Regions from separate parts of the Streptomyces sp. NBC_00078 genome, predicted to be linked through region 3. Evidence: riboswitches for the same ligand, from Rfam matches in the RefSeq annotation. Region 3 holds a riboswitch; each other region holds the start of a gene.

Region 1 (5,016 bases), 6.9 Mb from region 3:
CCATCCCGCCGTCGCCGAAGGCGCCGCGGCGGCCGCCCGGACCTGGGGCGGCGGCTCGACCGGGTCCCGGCTCGTGACGGGTACGACGGAACTCCACACCGAGCTGGAGCGCGACCTGGCCGATTTCTGCGGCTTCGAGGCGGCCCTCGTCTTCTCGTCGGGTTACGCGGCCAACCTCGCCGCTGTCACCGCACTGGCCCCGCACGGCTCGCTGATCGTCTCCGACGCGGGCAACCACGCCTCACTGATCGACGGCTGCCGGCTGGCCAGGGGCACCACTCAGGTCGTGCCGCACTGCGACCCGGACGCCGTGCGCAAGGCGCTCAGGACGCACGAGGACACCGCGGTCGTTGTCTCGGACACGGTCTTCTCGGTGGACGGGGACGCCGCACCGCTGGCCGCCTTCGCCGAGGCGTGCCGGGAGCGCGGCGCGGGGCTGCTGGTCGACGACGCGCACGGGCTCGGGGTGCTCGGCGACGGCGGCCGGGGTGCCCCGCACGCGGCCGGCCTCGCGGGCGCCGACGACGTCGTCGTGACGGCCACGCTGTCCAAGTCGTTCGGCAGCCAGGGCGGTGTCGTGCTCGGCCCCGCCCGGGTCATCGGCCACCTCGTCAACGCGGCCCGGACGTTCATCTTCGACACAGGCCTCGCTCCGGCGGCCGTCGGAGCGGCCCTGGCGGCCCTGAGACTGCTGCGTCGCGAGCCGGAGAGGGCGGCGCGGGCGCGCACGGTGGCGGCCGAACTGCACGCACGCCTGACGGCCGCGGGTCACGAGGCGGTACGCCCGGACGCCGCGGTCGTCTCCGTGCGCGCGCCGTCCCCGGAGGAGGCCCTGCAATGGGCGGCCGACTGCCGTACGGCAGGCCTTGCCGTGGGCTGCTTCCGTCCTCCCTCCGTGCCCGACGGCATCTCACGGCTCAGGTTGACCGCTCGCGCGGACCTCTCCGAGGCACAGATCGAACGCGCTGTAGGTGTGATCGGCGAGACGCGACCATGAGTCGGCGTGACACGGCCGTGCGCCGCACGACGGGGAACTGATCAGGCCTGATCGGATCGGAACTGATCAGCCCTTGAACGCGGCCGTGAACTCCGTCCAGCTCCCGGGGGAGACGAGCAGGGCGGGCCCGGCCGGGTCCTTGGAGTCGCGCACGGCGAGCAGCCCGGCCCAGGGACCGGAGTGCGGCCGTGCCGTCTCCACACAGTTGTTCGCACCCGTGCTGTAACTGCTGCGCAGCCACCGCACGCCGTGCAGATCGGTACTGGAAGGTACGTTCCGAGGCAGTGCAGACATTGGTGCCTCCTTACGCGCCGTCACTTATTGCGGCGATGTGATCCAACGAGTCCTCTGGCGAAAGGGCGTGGGACTGAAGGGCGGTGAAGGCCTCGGTGTAGGCCCGGAGGTCTTCTTTCCGCTCGAGGTAGAGGCTACTCGTCAAGTGGTCGAGAACAACCACGTCCAGATCAGAAGTGCTCGAAAATGAGAAGATTACGAAAGGCCCGGTGACGCCGACATGGGCACCGGCGGCGAACGGCAGTACCTGAAGCCGGACTTGGGGCAGGCAGGCCGCCTCGATGAGCTGTCTCAGCTGTCTCGCCATGACGTCGGGGCCGCCGATCTCGCGTCGCAGCACAGCCTCGTCCAGCACCGCGCTCAGCTCCAGCGGCCGGTCCGCACGCAACACGTCCTGCCTGGCCAGGCGCACCTCGACCAGGGCGTCCAGCCGCTCGTCGTCCAGCCCGCCCACCGCCGCCCGGGTCACCTCACGGGCGTACTCGGGCGTCTGCAACAGGCCGGGTACGACGGACGTCTCCAGCGTGCTCATCGTGCTCGCCTGGGACTCCAGGCTGATGAAATCGCGGTAGGTCGGCGGCAGTACCCCGCGATAGGCGTGCCACCAGTGGTGCCGGCCGCCTCCCTCGTCGGAGCCCGCCAACACCATGAGCAACTCACGGAGTTGGGCGTCCGACACGGTGTAGGCGTCCAGAAGTAACCGCACATCGGCCGGTTTCACCCCGCTGGCACCCGTCTCGATCCGGCTCACCTTCGACTGGTGCCAGCCCACGAGCCGGGCCGCATCACCACTTGTGAGCCCCGCACTCGTGCGTAACGCACGCAGTTCGGCACCCAGCTTCCGACGGCGCACCGCGGGACCGTGCTGCATGCGTTACTCCTTACTCCTTCCGGGCCACCCAAATACGGTCTCCCGTCGCAGAGTTCACCGCTTTGAGCGACAGATATATGCACATCTTGGTGGATCGCCACCCGTGAGCGTTGCGGTAATGGCACTCTGGCGACGAAGCACCAGTCCGGGACCGTACTCGAACCATCCGCTCCGTGTCGGACTCCGGTCCCGTGGGAAAGGGACGACCGCGCCATGGCAGACCATCTGGAAGCATCCGTCACTCTGCCGAGCGATCCCGCCTCGGTCGCCGCGGCCCGCGGCTACGTGGTCGACACCCTGGCGGAATGGGGACTGCCGGCGGGCTCGGAAACCTCCGAGACCATCCGGCTCATCGTCTCCGAACTCGCCACCAACGCCGTACAGCACACCTTCGGGCTGTCACCCACCTTCACGGTGGACGTCGAGCTCCACCATGACGAACAGCTGCGCATCGGCGTCACCGACAGTCATCCCCGCCTCCCGAAACGGCTGCCCGCCGCCGTCCAGCAGGACAACGGCCGGGGCATGGTGATCGTCCGCTGGCTGGCGGCCGAGTGCGGCGGCAGGGTCCGGGTGCGTCCCACCCGGGAGGGCGGCAAGACGGTGTCCATCGAGCTTCCGTGGACCGTCCCGGCCGAGCCGGTGCCGGCAGCGGGACAGCAGGAGCCGTAGCGCCGAGGCGTACGGCGCGGCCGCGAGGGGCGAAGGCGTCAGCGGGAACGTGGGGACGGGCCGGTGGCGCTCGGCTCGGTCCAGAGAGCGGTCACGGCGCGGTGAGGGCTCCGGTGGCAGAGCGACGCGGTTCCGGGCCCCCGGGCTGTGCGCCGGGCCCGTGGGAAGGCCCCGCGGGGGCGACGGCCTGTCAGGTCGGCGTCGCCCCCGCGGGAGAGTCAGCTGATCCGGCCGTACCAGACGCTGTTGGTCCAGATCTTCTGCAGCTTCACGACGTCCCCGGTCTTCGGGGCGTGCCAGATCTTCCCCTTCCCTGCGTAGATGCCCACGTGGTAGACGCTGGAGCCCGAGTGGAAGAACACGAGGTCTCCGGCCTTGCGGCCCTTCGCGGAGATGTGGTGGGACTTGTTGTACTGCTGGGCAGCCGTCCGGGGGAGCTTCTTGCCCGCCTTCTTGAACGAGTACAGCGTGAGCCCTGAGCAGTCGAACCTGCGCGGCCCCGAGGCGCCCCACTTGTACGGGGACCCCTTCTTGGAGGCCGCGATCTGAAGCGCCTTCGTCGCGGGCGTGGCGGCCGCGGCGTCGGAGGCGACACCCGGGACCACGATGGAGCCGCCCACGGCGGCGATGGTGAGCGCCGAGGCCGTGCCGGCCCGGGCCATCAGCGACGGGACACGATTGAGCGCAGACATGCGCAACCCTTCGTCAGCCGCCTGTGAAGGATGACCTGTCGGATTCGGGCTGGCGAAGTTGCCCGGCCGCGGCTGCGGCTTCACCCCAAGGGCTGCTCGACCCGGCGTCTCCGTGCGGAGACGGCCGTTCCGGCGACCCGTCTTGCCTGGGTCCTCCACTCCTGCCGATCCACTCCTGTCGACCGGTCACCCGTGCGGCGGCAGGACTCGGCGTCCGCCCGGATCGCCCCGCCGCTGTGGCGGGGGCTTGTCGTCAGACAGGGATCCTCACCTACAGAAGTCAGAAAAACCCAATGGAACCGTGACTTTGTGTTGTTACTCACCACTCACCCGTTCGGGTGGACACCCCTGTGTTCGAACGGACGTTGAGGCCCCCGGCGAGCCCCGGACCAGCGGCGGAACACCTCATTCCGCCCTCGGGCCACGCGCGTTGTGCAACTCCGAGGGTCCCGAAAAAGGGGCCTAGCGTCCTCCAAAAGGCGGTACGCCGTTTGGTCCGTTTGAAAGCCGGTCCGGACACCTCGCCGCCGCGGCGAGGTGTCCGGACCGGTTGGATCCGCGTCAACTGGGGCAGTGCGGCGGCAGGGTGACCCTGGCCGTGCGCCGCTCGCCGTCCAGCACCCTGAGGGCGCGTCCCAGGGTCGGGGCGTGCAGCTCGTTCTCGCCCCGACGGTGCATCAGCGCCAGCGCGTCGCGCAGCGCCGTCGCCTGGCTCACCAGAGCCTGCGCGGCACGCAGTCCGCGATACGTGTCCCCGTCGTGCGCCGGGTTGATGCGGCCGAGCAGGTCGACCACGTCGAGGTAACGGTCGATCAACTCTCCCTCGGCGCGCGTGAGAGCGGGCAGCGGCGGAAGTTCGGGCGGGAGCACCGGCCGCTCACCGACCGGTGGGCGGGGCGAGGGTGACCCGGCGGCTGGGGATGATCTCGTCCACCAGCCCGTACTCAACCGCTCCTTGGGCATCCAGGATCTTGTCCCGCTCGATGTCCGCGTTCACCTGCTGCGCACTGCGCCCGGTGTGCCGTACAAGCATCTCCTCAAGGCGGGTGCGCATCCGCGTCAACTCCTGGGCCTGGATGGCCAGATCACTGGCCTGCCCCTGGACCGGCTGAGCCAGCGACGGCTGATGGATCACCACGCGGGCGCCCGGCAGCACGAACCGCTTGCCCGGCGCGCCGGCGGCCAGCAGCACCGCGGCGGAGGAACCCGCCTGCCCCAGGCAGGTCGTCGCCACGTCGCAGGTGACGTACTGGATCGTGTCGTAGAGCGCCGTCATGGCGCTGAACGAGCCGCCCGGCGAGTTGATGTACAGCGCGATGTCCCGGTCGGGGTCCTTGTGCTCCAGATACATGAGCTGTGCCATCACGTCGTTCGCCGAGGTGTCGTCGACCTGCGTCCCGAGGAAGACGATCCGCTCCTCCAGCAGCTTCGAGTACGGATCCAGCGACTTGTGCCCGTAGCTCGTGCGCTCGGTGATCTCGGGCAGGACG
Region 2 (5,016 bases), 1.2 Mb from region 3:
TGTCCCGCACCGAGCGGTGCGCCGGGACGCCGTCGAGCTCCTTGAGGTCTTCGGGAAGCGCCTTGTTCACGGCGTGGAGCGTCCCGGTGAAGCCGGCGTCGCGGATGTTGTCGAGGATGCCGCGGCCCACGCCTCCCGGCGTGCGCCCGGTGCCGATGACGGCGACCGAGCCCGGCACGAGCAGCCGCCGTACGGACCGCGCCTCGGCGCGCTGCTCCCGCGCGCGCTGTACCGCGAGGGAGCGGTCGGTGGGTTCGAGGTCGAACTCCAGGCGTACGACGCCGTCCTCGAAGCTGCGCTTCTGGGTGTAGCCCGCGTCCGTGAACACCTTGATCATCTTGGCGTTGGCGGGCAGCACCTCGGCGGCGAAGCGGCGGATGGCGCGCTCACGGGCGACGGCGGCGATGTGCTCGAGGAGGGCGGACGCGACGCCGCGCCCCTGGTGGGCGTCCTGGACGAGGAAAGCCACCTCGGCCTCGTCGGCCGGCACGGACGCAGGCATGCCATCGGCGCCGATGCGGTCGTAGCGTACGGTGGCGATGAACTCGCCGCCGACCGTGGCCGCGAGTCCCACCCGGTCCACAAAGTCGTGGTGCGTGAAGCGGTGGACGTCCTTGGCGGACAGGCGAGGGTAGGGCGCGAAGAAGCGGTAGTACTTCGACTCGTCCGACACCTGCTCGTAGAAGCTGACCAGGCGCTCGGCGTCATCAACGGTGATGGGGCGGATGCGCGCGGTGCCGCCGTCACGCAGCACCACGTCGGCCTCCCAGTGCGCGGGATACTCGTGCCGGTCCGGCGAGGTCTGCATGGGCCCCAGAGTACGGCTCGCGTCCGACAACGGCGCGAGGCAGTCTGTGGAGAACACGGCAGTCCGCGGAGAACCGAACAAGGACGCAAGTCGGGCCGAGGCCGCGGTCCGACGACCCGCCCCGGACGGGACGAAGTACCGCTCCGGACATGCTTCACGTTGTGGGAAACTGGTCTAGACAACCCTGAGACTCTGAAGGGCAGCATCACATGGCTGAGCGCCGCGTCAACGTCGGCTGGGCCGAGGGCCTCCACGCCCGCCCCGCTTCCATCTTCGTCCGGGCCACCACGGCCACAGGTATCCCCGTGACGATCGCCAAGGCCGACGGCAATCCCGTCAACGCGGCCTCCATGCTGGCCGTCCTGGGCCTGGGCGCCCAGGGTGGCGAGGAGATCGTCCTCGCGTCCGACGCCGAGGGTGCGGACGCCGCACTCGACCGTCTGGCCAAGCTGGTCTCCGAAGGTCTCGAGGAGCTCCCCGAGACTGTCTGATCACGGCACCGCAGAAGGGCTCGTCCGAATTACCGGGCGAGCTCTTCGCATTTCTTGTGCCAAGACCGTGGAATTCCCGATCGCGGGCAGCATGGATAAACCCCCGCGAATTCTCTTGTCTTTGTATACGGCGCCCGTGTTAATGACGCAGGCTCGACATGTTTACGGCATGTTGCGAGTTCCTCACACGGTCGGCGCGATCGGCGCCGGGGGTGAATCGCAGCCGGTGCACCCCGCTGGAACGCTCGGTGTGCAGGGTCGTGACCGCCCGCGCGCGCTCGCTGTCGCCGCGGGCCACGGCGTCGACGATCGCACCGTGCTCCGCCCAGGACTCCACGGGGTCGGCGGGCGCCTCCACGGCGTACATCCAGGCGATCTTGTGGCGCAGCTGGGTCAGCATCGAGGTCAGCGCGGGGCTGCCGGCGGCCTGCGCGAGCGTCTCGTGGAACCAGCTTCCCAGGGAGCGCAGATCCTCGCTGTTGCCCCTCCTGGCCCGCTCCTGGCCCAGTCTCACCAGGCCGCGCAGGACCTTGAGATGGGCCTCGGTACGCCGCTGGGCGGCCCGTGAGGCACCGAGCGGCTCCAGGAGCATGCGCATCTCCAGCAGGTCGGAGGCCTCCTGCTCGGTCGGTTCCGCCACGCACGCGCCCGCGTGCCGTCGGGTCACCACGAAGCCCTCGGCCTCCAGCGTGCGCAGGGCCTCGCGGACGGGAACGCGCGAGACGCCGTAGCGGCGGGCCAGAACTTCCTCGGTGAGGCGGCCGCCACGCTCGTGGACACCGGCGACGATGTCGTCCCGGATCGCCGTGCACACCGAGTGCGCCGGAATACGCATGACCGACCTCCGACTTAATCCCCGTGAAACGTCGATGATTGACGCGTGTTCCGTGACTCTATTGCACAGAGCCGGAATTTCCGACGGGAGGCCGGAATCCATGGATATTTTTTGGACAGCAGGGCAACGGAAAGCGGCGAAACCCCGGCTCGTGGAGCCGGGGTTTCGCCGTTGTCCTGCGATCCGTCGTCAGACGTTCACGCCGTGCGAGCGCAGGTAGGCGACGGGATCGATGTCCGAGCCGTACTCGGCGGTCGTACGGGCCTCGAAGTGCAGGTGCGGTCCGGTGGTGTTGCCGGTCGCGCCGGAGACGCCTATCTGCTGCCCCGGGACGACCGTCTGGCCCACCGAGACGCCGATGGACGACAGGTGGCCGTACTGGGTGTACGTGCCGTCGTGCATCCTGATCACGATCTGGTTGCCGTAGGCGCCACCCCAGCCGGTCTCGACGACGGTGCCGGCGCCGACCGCGTGGACGGCCGTGCCGCTCGCGGCGTGGAAGTCGATGCCCGTGTGGCTGCCGGAGGACCACAGGGAGCCACCGGTCTTGTAGCCGGTCGAGACGTACGAGTTCGAGATCGGCGCGACGAAGGTGTTGAGGCGCTTGCGCTCGGCCTCGCGCGCGGCGCGCTCCTTGGCCTGCCGCTCCGCCTCGGCCTTCGCGGCGGCCTTCTTGCGCGCCGCCTCCTCTGCCGCCTTCTTGCGGGCGGTCTCCTCGGCGGCCTGCTTCTGGGCGTCGGCCTGGGCGTCGATCTTGTCCGCGATCGTGTCGCCGATGGTGATGACAGGGGTGAGGCCGGTCTGCTCGACGGAACTCTCGGCGGCGAGGGCCGGAGCGGCCTGGGCGCCGACGACGCCGGTGGCGGCGAGAGCCGCGACCCCTGCGGCGCGGATGGTGGTGCGGTGCATCCGCGTGGGACGACGGTGCTTCCCGGTGGCGCGCGTGAACGCCATGTGGTGGCTGGTCCTTTCCTTCCCTCTCGCCTACCGGGTTAGCTGACGGGTTCGGAGCAGGAAGGTCTCCTACGGACCCCCTCGCTGCGCGCGGGCGTCCGATTCACCCCAGGGACTGCGATGGGTCCCCGGCTCCCCTGGCTCGCGCCATAGGGGGACTCGGCGATGACTGTCCGGTGCCGCGGATGCGGCGCTGTGCCTGACGGACAGACCGGACGACGCTAAGCGGGGCGACTTTCAATTCCCAAACGGATCACGGTTTTTGTAGTACATGCCACAGGTCAGACAGGCAACCTCTCCCCTAATTCGGACATTAGGGGGCCCTGGTGACTCATCAGTCACCAGGGCCCCCACGCGCGCGGCGCCGCCGGTCCTCTACTCGGCTGCCACGACGGTGACTTCTCCGATCCCCAGGGCCTCGACGGGCTCCTTGATCGCGGCCGCGTCACCGACGAGGACGGTCACCAGACGGTCCACCGGGAAGGCGCTGACGGCCGCCGCGGTGGCCTCCACGGTGCCGGTGGCGGCGAGCTGCTGGTACAGCGTCGCCTGGTAGTCGTCCGGCAGGTGCTGCTCGACCTGGTCGGCCAGCGTGCTCGCCACGGCAGCCGCGGTCTCGTACTTCAGCGGCGCCACCCCGACGAGGTTCTGTACGGCGACATCGCGCTCGGCGTCGGTGAGCCCGCCTTCGGCGAGCGTGCGCAGCACCTTCCAGAGGTCGTCGAGCGCCGGGCCGGTGTTGGGGGTGTCGACAGAGCCGCTGATCGCGAGCATCGCGGCACCGGAGCCGTCCGGGGCGGACCTGAGGACCTGGCCGAAGGCGCGCACACCATAGGTGTAGCCCTTCTCCTCACGCAGGACACGGTCCAGACGGGAGGTGAGGGTGCCGCCCAGGCAGTACGTACCGAGCACCTGCGCGGGCCACACGCGGTCGTGCCGGTCGCGGCCGACGCGGCCGATGAGCAGCTGCGTCTGGACGGAGCCGGGACGGTCCACGATGATCACGCGTCCGGTGTCGTCGGCGGTGATCGGCGGCACGGGACGGGACTCGCCCCTGGAGCCCGTCCAGGCGCCGAGGGTCTCGCCGAGCAGCGCGTCCAGGTCGATGCCGGTGAGGTCGCCGACGACGACGGCGGTGGCCGTGGCAGGCCTGACGTGCCGGTCGTAGAAGGCGCGCACGGCCGCCGAGTCGATCTTCTCGACGGACTCCTCGGTGCCCTGGCGCGGGCGCGACATGCGCGAGGTCGCCGGGAACAGCTCCTTGGAGAGCTCCTTGGCGGCACGGCGGGAGGGGTTGGCCAGCTCGTGCGGGATCTCGTCCAGGCGGTTGCGGACCAGCCGCTCGATCTCGCTGTCGGCGAAGGCGGGCGCCCTGAGGGCGTCGGCGAGCAGACCGAGCGCCTTGGCGAGGCGGGAGGCCGGCACTTCGAGGCTCAGGCGTACGCCCGGGTGGTCGGCGTGCGCGTCGAGGGTGGCACCGCAGCGCTCCAGCTCGGCGGCGAAGTCCTCGGCGGAGTGCTTGTCGGTGCCCTCGGAGAAGGCCCGCGCCATGATCGTGGCGACGCCTTCGAAACCGGCCGGTTCGGCCTCCAGGGGCGCGGCCAGGAGCACCTCGACGGCGACGACCTGCTGGCCGGGGCGGTGGCAGCGCAGGACGGTCAGGCCGTTGCCGAGCGCGCCGCGCTCCGGGGCGGGGAAGGCCCAGGGCCTTGCCTCGCCGGCCTGGGGCTGCGGGTGGAACTCCATCGTGGTGAGCTCGGTCACTTGGCCGCCTCCGTGGTGTCGTCGCCGGTCTCGACCGTGGCTTCGGCCTCGGGGTCCTGCGGGGGATCTGCGTCCTCGGCGCTTTCTCCCGCGACGGGCTCGTAGACGAGCACCGCGCGGTTGTCGGGCCGCAGGCGCGCCTTGGCGACCTCCTGCACCTCCTG
Region 3 (5,016 bases):
CCTTGCCGTCGCCGAGGATGCCGCGCAGCTGGTCGATCTCACCGTCGCGGACCATCTTCCAGAACTCGGAGCCGTCCGCCGGATCGGTCAGCGGAAGGTTCACGTTCCGTACGCCCGGCAGTTCGACGTCGGGGCCCTCCAGCTTCTGGTCCGCCGCATTGCGGAAGTCGAAGACCGTGTGCAGGCCCAGGGAGGCCAGGAAGGCAGCGTCCTCCTCCGTCGCGTGTGCGAGGTGGCCGCTGCGGAACAGCACCCCGTACCGCACCCGCCGTCCGTCCGTGGCCGGGAGCCCACCCACATCGCGGAAGTTACGGACTCCGGTCAGCTCCGGCTCGGTCGACGGGATCTGCTGCGTCACGGGGGCTCCTCCCACTCCGCCCGGCCGACGGGCTCGTCGTCGGGCACGCTTTCGACGATACGACATGGATTCCTCAGGCAATGAGTTGTCCACAGGCGTTGCCGAAAGGCCCCGAAGCACTTGATGATGTTGGGCATTGATCGCTCCTGTTCGGATGTGTGAGGGCTTGATGCTGGAGATCTCCGACAACGGCCGTACGTGGCTCCTCTCAGGGCCGACCAGCAGTTACGCCGTCCATCTCACCGAGGGGGACGAACTGCTGCACCTGCACTGGGGCCCCCGGATCGCGCTCGCCGACGCCGAGGCCCTCGCCGTCCGCCCGCTGCCCGACTACCGGCCCTTCGAGGCGCAGCTCGACGGCCACGAGGAGTACCCGGTCGAGGGCGGCCCCCGCTTCGCGCGGCCCGCCCTGTCGGTGCGCACCGACGAGCGGCGCGGCACCGAATGGCACTTCGAGGCGTACGAGGCCGACGGCGGGGACGATGGCGAGCTGCGCCTGCGCTTCCGTGACGGCGGGCTCACGCTCACCCTGCACTACCGCATGCGGCACGACGTCGTAGAACGCTGGGTGACTCTCGACAACGAAGGCACTGCCCTGGAGCTGTTGCGGGCAGACTCCGCCACCTGGACGCTGCCCGAGCGCGAGGACTGGCGGCTGTCCCAGCTGCACGGACGCTGGGCCGCCGAGTCCCGGCTGACCAGTTCCCTTCTCACCTACGGTGAGAAGGTCATCGGCAGCCGCCGCGGCCACACCGGGCACCAGCACCTGCCCTGGGTCGCGCTCGACACCGACGCCACCGAGGAGCGCGGCGAGGTCTACGGCTGCGCGCTCGGCTGGTCGGGTTCCTGGCGGATCACCGTCGCGCACCTCGCGGACGCGCGCGTGCAGATCACCGGCGGCGCCGGATGCGACGACTCAGGGCTGCTGCGCCTGGACGCGGGGGAGTCGTACACGACGCCCGTCTTCGCCGGCCTGTGGAGCGACGGCGGCTTCGGCGGCGCGAGCCGCGCCTGGCACGCCTATCAGCGCGCGCACGTCATCCCGGACGCGGACCGGGACCGGCCGGTGCTGTTCAACTCCTGGGAGGCCACCGAGTTCGACATCTCCGAGGAGCAGCAGGGGACACTCGCCCGGCGGGCCGCGGCGATCGGCGTCGAGCTGTTCGTGGTCGACGACGGCTGGTTCGGCAAGCGCACCAGCGACCGGGCCGGACTCGGCGACTGGACCCCCAACCCCGACCGCTTCCCGAAAGGCCTGAAGCCGCTCGCGGACTACGTGCACGCCCTCGGCATGCAGTTCGGCATCTGGGTCGAGCCCGAGATGGTCAACCCGGACAGCGAGCTCTACCGCGCCCACCCCGACTGGGTACAGTTCCAACCGGGACGAAAGCGGACGGAATTCCGCAATCAGCTCGTACTGAACCTGGCCCGGGAGGACGTCCAGGAGTACCTCTGGGGGCAGCTCGACGGGCTCCTGTCCAGCGCCCCGATCGACTACGTCAAGTGGGACTTCAACCGCTGCTTCACCGACGCTGGCTGGCCTGACGACCCCTACCCGCAGCGGCTCTGGATCGACCATGTCCGGGCGCTGTACGCACTGTTGGACCGGCTGCGCGCGGCCCACCCGGGCGTTGCCTTCGAGTCCTGCTCGGGCGGTGGCGGCCGCATCGACCTCGGGATCCTGAGCCGTACCGACCAGGTGTGGACCTCCGACAACACCGACCCGCTCGACCGGCTCGCCATCCAGCACGGCTTCAGCCAGATCCACCCCGCGCGCGTGATGGCAGCCTGGGTCACCGACAGCCCCAACACCCAGCTCAACGGGCGGGTCAGCTCGCTGCGTTTCCGCTTCGTCAGCTCCATGGCCGGAGTGCTGGGGGTCGGCGGAGACCTCGCCCAGTGGACCGAGGAGGAGCTCGCGGAGGCCGGCGAGTGGGTGACTCTCTACAAGGAGATCCGTCCGCTTGTGCAGCAGGGCGACCTGTACCGGTTGCGGGCGCCGCGGGGCGGGCTCAGTGCGGTGCAGTACGTGCGTGGCGACGAGGCGGTCGTCCTCGCGTGGCTTCAGGCACAGAGCTACGGGGAACCCGTGCCGGCGCTGCGACTGCAGGGCCTCGACCCGACAGCGTCGTATGAATGCCGCGAAACGGGCGAAGTTCACAGAGGTGCCGTACTCCTGCATCACGGACTGCGCACCGGGCTGCGCGGCGACCTCGACGCGGCAGTTTTCCGCCTGCGTCGCATCTGACCCGTCTGTCCGAATTAGTGCCTTGATTGGACTTCCGGCGCCTTCGGTCGCGTTAGCTCACTTTCGCTCATCTTCCTTCCTCTTCACGCCCCTGTGGTCCATTTTGCTTGCCTTCATTCCAACTCGCTCCGGAATGGGGACTCCTGGGCTGAGGGTGCGTGAGGAGCGTCATATTCGTGACCGAGCGTGGCGCGTCATGTCCACGTAATTCACGTGCTTTATAAGGGGGATTGGCCAAAGGAGCGATCTCGAAATTCACGCACGGTTACCGGGATTTCTCTCAAGGGATCAACAGAAACGTATTCGCAGGGAACCATCGCTTGTCCCTTTGCGTCCCGGTCGCTTACGTTCGCCACCAATCCGGACGGACGCCCAATCCTGCCGCCGCCCGGTGCCCGCACAACTCACCCGTGAACGGCAGGAGCGGGGGACCCACAGGTATCACCGCCTGTTCCGGTCTCCGGAACGGCTTGGGGTAAAGCCGCGTCATAAGCGCGGCCGGGCATCTCCAGCCCGCACCCGACAGCTCACCTCGTAGGCGCCGGAGAGGAATTCGTCATGCCCGCGAAGGGTAAGCACCGCCGTCCGAAGCCCCAGCGCTTCACCCGTTCCATCGCCGTCGCCGGTACCGGTGGCGCCGCACTCGCACTCCCGCTCATGGGTGCGACCGGCGCCCATGCCGCAACAACGCAGTCCGTTTCCCAGTCGGTTTCGCAAAAGGCCGTCCAGTCCCTTCCGGTCGTGGAGAAGAAGGCGGCCGAGAAGAAGAGCGCCGCGCACCACGCGGGCGTGCGGACCTATTCGGTGCGGGGCGGCGACTACCTTTCGAAGATCGCCGACGAGCAGCATGTCACCGGCGGCTGGAAGAAGCTCTACTCGGACAACCGCCGGGCCGTAGGCGACGACCCGGCGCTGATCCACCCGGGCCTGAAGCTCACGCTCGGCAAGAAGGCCACCACGACCACCAAGTCGTCGTCCCGGCCGTCTTCTTCGTCTTCTTCTTCCGCGCCCAAGGCGTCCTCGTCCTCGAACAAGACGACCGCCACGCAGACCTCCCAGTCCACCGGCACCTCCACCGGCTTCACCCTCCCGGTGTCCGGCGCCACCATCGGCACCGGCTACCACGTGGCCGGCAGCATGTGGTCCAGCGGGTACCACACAGGCGTCGACTTCGTCGTCCCGACGGGCACCCCCGTCAAGGCCGTCGGTGCGGGCACGGTCGTCTCCGCGGGCTGGGGCGGCGCGTACGGCAACCAGGTCGTCATCAAGCTCGCCGACGGCTACTACGCGCAGTACGGCCACCTCTCCCAGCTCTCCGTCTCGGCCGGCCAGACCGTGACGGAGGGACAGCAGATCGGCCTCTCCGGCGCTACCGGCAACGTGACCGGCCCGCACCTGCACTTCGAGATCCGCACCACGCCGGACTACGGCTCCGACGTGGACCCGGTCGCCTACCTCCGGTCCAAGGGCGTAGCGGTCGGCTGACCCACCGCCGACCACCCCCGCGCGGCTTCGCCAGAGCGTGGGGACGTAGCGCCCGACACGCCGCCGAAGGCCGGACCCCGATCCCCGGGTCCGGCCTTCGGTGCGTCCGGCTCCGCCTCTCCGCCGGAGCTGCCGCCCTCACCCCCGAGCCGACTGTCGGCGCCCCGCCCTGTGGCCGCCTCATCGCCCGCGACGACTTCCCCCGCGGACTCGCGCAGTGGGTCGTCGAGTTGGAGAACGGCGGTGCCGTCACCGCCTTCCGCGAGCTCCTGGACGTGGACGTTCCCGCAGACGCCACGGTCTGGTTCAGGCAGCGGCCACGACCACCTCACGACGTACGACGCCGGCTACGGCACCAACACGAACTCCACGACGCGGCTTAGCCGTTTCGCCGGCGAGGCTGGAGTCCGGTGCCGATCCGCAGCCGTACACGAGCGGGCGCTTCGCCTTCCGGAACACCTGGAGCCACTTCCCGGTCCGCGACTTCAGAGCCTCACGGTTCGCCTCTCAACATCCCTGATCGGAGGGTTATTCCGGGCTTGACCAACACTTAGACGTGGCTTATCTCACCGTCCGTCAACCCTTTATTACGGTCGCGTAGGTCACATTCGAAGGTGAATCATGGTCGATGTGGCAGACGATTCGAAGAATGACAGCAGATCAGTGATCGGGTCGTACGTTGCGGTGGGGGACAGCTTCACCGAGGGCGTCGGCGATCCAGGCCCCGACGGTGCGATGGTCGGCTGGGCCGACCGATTCGCGGTGCTTCTCGCGGACCGGCGGCCCGAGGGCGACTTCGGCTACACGAACCTCGCCGTACGCGGCAGACTGCTCGACCAGATCGTGGAGGACCAGGTTCCGCAAGCCATCGAGCTCGCGCCGGACCTGGTCTCCTTCTGTGCGGGCGGCAATGACATCATCCGGC
Region 4 (5,016 bases), 7.2 Mb from region 3:
CGGACCACGACGGCACCCGTCGGCCGTTGCGCCAGCGTGTGGAAGAAGATGACGCCGAGTGCGGCCACGAACGCGAGGGACAGTGCGGGCAGCCCGCGCCTTCGGAGTTGCCGCACGGGATCGACCACGATGCCGTTCCACTCGCCCCGCAGCGTGCGCCCCAGGAACACCGCCACCCGCCACGCTTCGCGAAGCAGCCGCCCCTGCCCGGAACGGTCTGCCCGGGCGTACAACAGTCCGGCGGTGCGCACCCTGTCCGCAACACCGCCGACGCACCGTATCCCGCTGCGAAGCAAAACGCCCCCTGACCGGGTAGAAGTGGCCCACGCCGCGCAGGGCGAGACCACTCCGTCCGGGGGCTACGCCCGGCGGCGGGGCTTCCTGCGCTTGGCGCCCTTGGAGACGCCGGATCCACTGCGAGGGTTCCGTCCGGTCGTCTTGGCGGCCGTGGGCTTGCGCCGGACGGCGGCCGTGTCGCCCACCTTGTCCTGGGACTCCGGCGCAGTCGCCGTGCGGCCCCGGGAGCTGTTGACCGTGCGGCCGCGGACGATGCCGATGAAGTCCTCGACCATGTCCGTGGTCGCCTCCTCGGGCCAGACCAGGGCGACGCCCGAGCCGGGGCCGTCCACGAGCGGCCGGTAGGTGAGGTCCCTGCGGTGGTGGAGGCGGGCCAGGGACTGGGGGACGATCAGGAGGCCGATGCCCGCCGCTACGAGTTCGACGGCGTCCTCCGTGGTGGCGGGGCGCTCGAAGGCGGGCTCTCCCGGCGGCCGGTCCCAGTCGAAGACGTCGTCGAGCGGGTGGAGGACGACCTCCTCCGCGAGGTCCTCGACGCTCACCTCGTCCGCCGCGGTGATCAGGTGGTCCTTGGGGACCATGACGACCGTGGTCTCGGTGTAGAGAGGGATGGCGCTGAAGAACGTACGGTCCACCGGCAGCCGCAGGAGTCCCGCGTCGGCGTCACCGGCGCGCAGTGCGCCGGACGCCTCGGCGGCCGGTACGGCGAGGAGGGTCAGGGGGATGTCGGGCAGGCGCTCGTTCCAGATCCGCACCCACTTGGCGGGCGTCGCTCCCGGGACGTACGCGAGCCGGAACGTCTGGGATGCTTCCGTGCCTGTCACCCCGCCAGGCTACCGGCCGTGGTCGGAGGTCTCGAACGCGCTCGATACCCTGGGCACCATGATGTCGCACCAGACCACCCAGACCATGAAGCCCGCGACCGCGGCGAAGAAGCTGGGTGTGTACCTCGAGGCCACCCCCGCCGAGTTCCGTGAGGGTGTCGTCTCGCGCGCCCAGCTCGACCAGCTCCAGGCCGAGCCGCCCGAGTGGCTGCGCGAGCTTCGGGCCAATGGGCCGCACCCGCGTCCGGTGGTCGCGGCGAAGCTCGGCGTCTCCATCGCGGGCCTTGCGCGCGGCGGGGTCACCGAGCCGCTCACCACGGACCAGATCGACGCACTGAAGCAGGAACAGCCCGAGTGGCTGCAGAAGGAGCGTGCCACCCAGGCCGAGGTCCGCAAGGAGGGGGCACGCATCAAGAAGCGGAACGCCGAGCGCGAGCAGCAGAGCGACGGACCGCGTTCCTGACTTCGTCCGCGAGTTCTTCCGCCGACAGCGTCAGTTCGCGACGGTCGGTCGCCGTCCGGATTCGCTGCGTACACAACCCGCGGATCTGACGGAACGTCACGACGAAGGTCACAAAAGCGTATCGGACATTTCGGCCTCCAACCTTCACACGAGTCACACAAGTTGGCTAGTTTGGCAGCAGGCCGCACGAGACCTTCCGGCGAACCCCGTCGGGACGCGCGGCCTCCGCCGAGTCCGGTGTGCCCTTGCGGCAGCCGGAGCCGAGGACCCGACCGAACGATGGGGTGAATCGGCCCAACCGCCCGCAAGGGCAAGGGCCGTAGGGCATGCCTTCCGGAATCGACCGCCCGAACCCGACAGCTGACTCGGTAGGCGGAGTACGGAAGGAGTACGGCTCCCATGGCGCCGGAACGATCGTCGCGTCCCGGAGGCTTCGGCCTTCCCAGTATGCGCAACTCCGCTCTCGCGACCGCGGCCCTCACCTCGGTGGCCCTGTTCTCGCAGACCGCCGACGCCGCGCCGATGAAGGCGGACGAGGGCCCCAGCCGCGAAGACGTCCGGCAGCGGGTGAGCAGCCTCTACGACCAGGCCGAGTCCGATACCGGCCTCCACAACATCACCCGGGCGCAGTCGGCGGGTGTGCGGGGCCGCGGCGTTCCGGCGAGCGGTGGCCGGACGCCGGATCCCGACACGGACGACATCACCCGGCAGTGGTTCGCCGGGGCGCGCTCGTCACTGGGCCCGACGGCCCCGGCCGTCCTGCCGGCCGACCGTACGCCCGCCCGGCGCACGCCGGCCCGCCGGGCCGGGACACCGCCCGAGCGCGCCGTGGCACCGGCACCGGCGCCTGAGATCCGCACCGGCCGTGAGTTGGAGGCGGCCGCCCGGCCCGCGCTCGAGCTGCCCGCCGGCCAGACCCAGCAGGGTCCCGTGGCCGAGCTGACGGCCGCCCCCACGGCGGCACTGCCCGCCGTACCGGGACAGCGGCAAGGATCTTCCATGGCCACGCCCGCAGCCGCTCCCGAATCGAAGCAGACGTCGCTGCGCAGCTCCAAGCGGCACAACCAGCGCAAGATCGCGGCGGCCAGCGAGCTGCTGTACAGGTACACCGCCCGGCAGACGTCCGTGGCGCCGCTCACGGCCGCCCCCTCCCAGCCGCTCCAACTGCCCCAACTCCCCCGGGCTGCCGCCCCCTGGGAGGAGCAGGCGCTCCGCGCGACCGAGGAGGCATGGCGACTGCAGCAGCCGTCGGTACTCGACACGGGCGTGCCACCGGCCGGGGACCGGCGCCTCCAGCCTTCCGCCCTCGACACCGGAGTCCCCGCGGCCGAGGACTGGCGCCTCCAGCCCTACGCCCTCGACACCAGGGCCCCCGCAACCGACGACTGGCGGATGCAGCCTTCCGTCCTCGACACCGGAGTCCCCGTCGTCGAGACTCGTGTCGGCACCAAGGCCGACCGGGCCGTGACCTTCGCCCGTGCCCAGATCGGCAGGCCGTGCCTGTGGGGTGCGGTCGGGCCGGAGTCGTACGACAACGCCGGTCTCACCCAGGCATCCTGGAAGGCCGCGGGGGTCACCCTGCCGCGCACCCCGCACGAGCAGGCGAACGCCGGCACCGTGATCCCGCTCGCCGAGAGCCGCCCCGGGGACCTGATCTTCTTCCACGACAACTTCAGCCACGTCGGCCTCTACACCGGCAACGGCCTGATGATCCACGCCCCCGGTCCCGGCTCGGTCATCCGCGAGGAGTCGATCCACAACGCCGGGGAGGCCGCGATCCGGATCGCCGTGCGTCCGGCGTGAGGGTCGGGGACGCCGGCCGAGTCGGGACACCGGCAGTCCGGTGAAGTGCGCGGCCGCCCACGGAAGTCGGCGTCCGCGCATCGTCTGGGCCTGTGGCGCGCGCTGCTGGGGCACCGGGTGGGCGTATGAACTCGTACTGCGGGACGTGCGCGTCGCAGACCAGCTCGGGGCGGACCGAGAGCCCCTCCAACCGGACGCCGATGCCGAAGAGTTCACGCCGGCCGGTGCCCGCTGAGCCGAGTCCGAGCGGAGGGGCGCACGGGGCGATCGCGGTTACCGGGACGACGACGGCGCGGTCGAACCGCACTTCGTGCTGCGGGCCCATCGTTTGGGCGGCTGAGACATCCGCGATGCCCGGGCCGCGCACCGGCCTGCCTGCTGACGGGGAAGGATGCCGGGGCGGAAGGTGACGACGTCCGGATGGGAACACCGGAAGGTGAACGTCGCGGCCGGGACGACCGTCACGCGAACCCCTCCGAGCGGGTAGGCGTGACGCTGCGGACGTCCGCCCCGCGTCCGGTGCGGGTGTGCGCCGGCGGCCTCGTAGGTCAGGGGGATCCCGCGGAGGGGCCGTACGAACAGCGGCACACCGGCCTCGGCCTCGACCTCAGCCTCGACCTCAGCCTCGACCTCAGCCTCGGCCGCGGCCTCCGGCTTGGCGATGCGGTCCGTGCGAGTTCCAGGAAGTACAGCCACCATGAGTCGCCGGCCAGGCAGGCGCGCGCCGGATTCTCGCTGTGTGGTCACCGTACGTTGCGCAGCCCCCTCTCAAGATGTGCTGACGGCCGTTCTCGTAGACGCCGCGGCCGCTCGGCCGGGACGGCCGTGGCGGCGGCCTGCCGCGTGTGAAACAGGGCGCGGCCTTCCCCACAGCGGGCCAGGACGGGCCCCGCCCGCCGCGGGTCAGGACGAGGCGCTCGCCTGTCGTTCGCCCCGTCGCAACGGCGCCTGGAGGCCTCGTGAATTATTTCAGCCATGTCTTGACATCTGGATGACTCGATTCGTAGCTTGGGCGATTATTTAGATCCATGAAACGTGTTCATGGATATGAACGGAGGTGCTCATGGGCGATCGCCAACGACGTCGCCGCCTGGCCGCCGCCCTCGCCGCCGCGGGGCTCGCGTTCGGGACGGCCGCCTGTGGCTCCGGGTCCGGCGGCACCGGTTCCGGCGACCCGAACACGCTGGAGGTGTGGACCCGCAGCGATCCGGACTCGGCCGCCACCTACGACCGTATCTTCGCCGCCTTCACCAAGAAGACCGGCATCAAGATCGACTACCAGCCGGTCGTCAACTTCGACCAGCAGCTCCAGGCGCGGGCCTCCACCAAGGACCTGCCCGATGTCATGATCAACGACACGGCTCTGATGGGCAGTTACCAGAGCCAGGGGCTGCTCAAGCCGATCGATCCCGAGTCGATCGCGGGCCACGGCCAGATCAGCGCCAAGTCGTGGTCCTCCACCGTGGGCCTGGACGGCAAGCACTACGGCATCCCGTACTCCCGCCAGGCGATGACCCTGATGATCCGCAAGGACTGGCTGAAGAAGCTCGGCCTGAAGGCACCTGCGACCTGGCAGCAGATGCTCGACGTAGCCAAGGCCTTCGCCGACCGCGACCCCGACGGGGACGG

The links. A riboswitch is a leader RNA that binds a small molecule or an ion and turns the genes downstream of it on or off. The one in region 3 is predicted to bind cyclic di-AMP.
Region 1: linked by a shared signal. The riboswitch ahead of OOK07_RS05435 (C40 family peptidase) and the one ahead of OOK07_RS37535 (M23 family metallopeptidase) in region 3 are both predicted to bind cyclic di-AMP.
Region 2: linked by a shared signal. The riboswitch ahead of OOK07_RS32380 (M23 family metallopeptidase) and the one ahead of OOK07_RS37535 (M23 family metallopeptidase) in region 3 are both predicted to bind cyclic di-AMP.
Region 4: linked by a shared signal. The riboswitch ahead of OOK07_RS04130 (C40 family peptidase) and the one ahead of OOK07_RS37535 (M23 family metallopeptidase) in region 3 are both predicted to bind cyclic di-AMP.

The regions. Positions count from the first base shown of each region.
Region 1 covers NZ_JAPELX010000001.1:1,181,122-1,186,137, reverse strand. Annotated here, with positions in the region: gene OOK07_RS05455 (8-amino-7-oxononanoate synthase) at 1-997, shown strand, start outside; gene OOK07_RS05450 (DUF397 domain-containing protein) at 1,064-1,291, opposite strand; gene OOK07_RS05445 (helix-turn-helix domain-containing protein) at 1,302-2,162, opposite strand; gene OOK07_RS05440 (ATP-binding protein) at 2,376-2,834, shown strand; gene OOK07_RS05435 (C40 family peptidase) at 3,053-3,526, opposite strand; cyclic di-AMP (ydaO/yuaA leader) riboswitch at 3,530-3,671, opposite strand; gene OOK07_RS05430 (hypothetical protein) at 4,088-4,396, opposite strand; gene OOK07_RS05425 (ATP-dependent Clp protease proteolytic subunit) at 4,404-5,016, opposite strand, start outside.
Region 2 covers NZ_JAPELX010000001.1:6,896,918-6,901,933, reverse strand. Annotated here, with positions in the region: gene OOK07_RS32395 (bifunctional acetate--CoA ligase family protein/GNAT family N-acetyltransferase) at 1-808, opposite strand, end outside; gene OOK07_RS32390 (HPr family phosphocarrier protein) at 1,018-1,299, shown strand; gene OOK07_RS32385 (GntR family transcriptional regulator) at 1,439-2,134, opposite strand; gene OOK07_RS32380 (M23 family metallopeptidase) at 2,324-3,088, opposite strand; cyclic di-AMP (ydaO/yuaA leader) riboswitch at 3,101-3,263, opposite strand; gene OOK07_RS32375 (M16 family metallopeptidase) at 3,464-4,852, opposite strand; gene OOK07_RS32370 (M16 family metallopeptidase) at 4,849-5,016, opposite strand, start outside.
Region 3 covers NZ_JAPELX010000001.1:8,083,959-8,088,974, forward strand. Annotated here, with positions in the region: gene OOK07_RS37525 (tyrosine-protein phosphatase) at 1-358, opposite strand, end outside; gene OOK07_RS37530 (alpha-galactosidase) at 528-2,606, shown strand; cyclic di-AMP (ydaO/yuaA leader) riboswitch at 3,002-3,162, shown strand; gene OOK07_RS37535 (M23 family metallopeptidase) at 3,165-4,091, shown strand; partial or broken gene OOK07_RS37540 (hypothetical protein) at 4,172-4,611, shown strand; gene OOK07_RS37545 (SGNH/GDSL hydrolase family protein) at 4,755-5,016, shown strand, end outside.
Region 4 covers NZ_JAPELX010000001.1:882,752-887,767, forward strand. Annotated here, with positions in the region: gene OOK07_RS04115 (hypothetical protein) at 1-251, opposite strand, end outside; gene OOK07_RS04120 (LysR family substrate-binding domain-containing protein) at 360-1,121, opposite strand; gene OOK07_RS04125 (DUF5997 family protein) at 1,180-1,584, shown strand; cyclic di-AMP (ydaO/yuaA leader) riboswitch at 1,801-1,975, shown strand; gene OOK07_RS04130 (C40 family peptidase) at 2,032-3,387, shown strand; gene OOK07_RS04135 (ABC transporter substrate-binding protein) at 4,451-5,016, shown strand, end outside.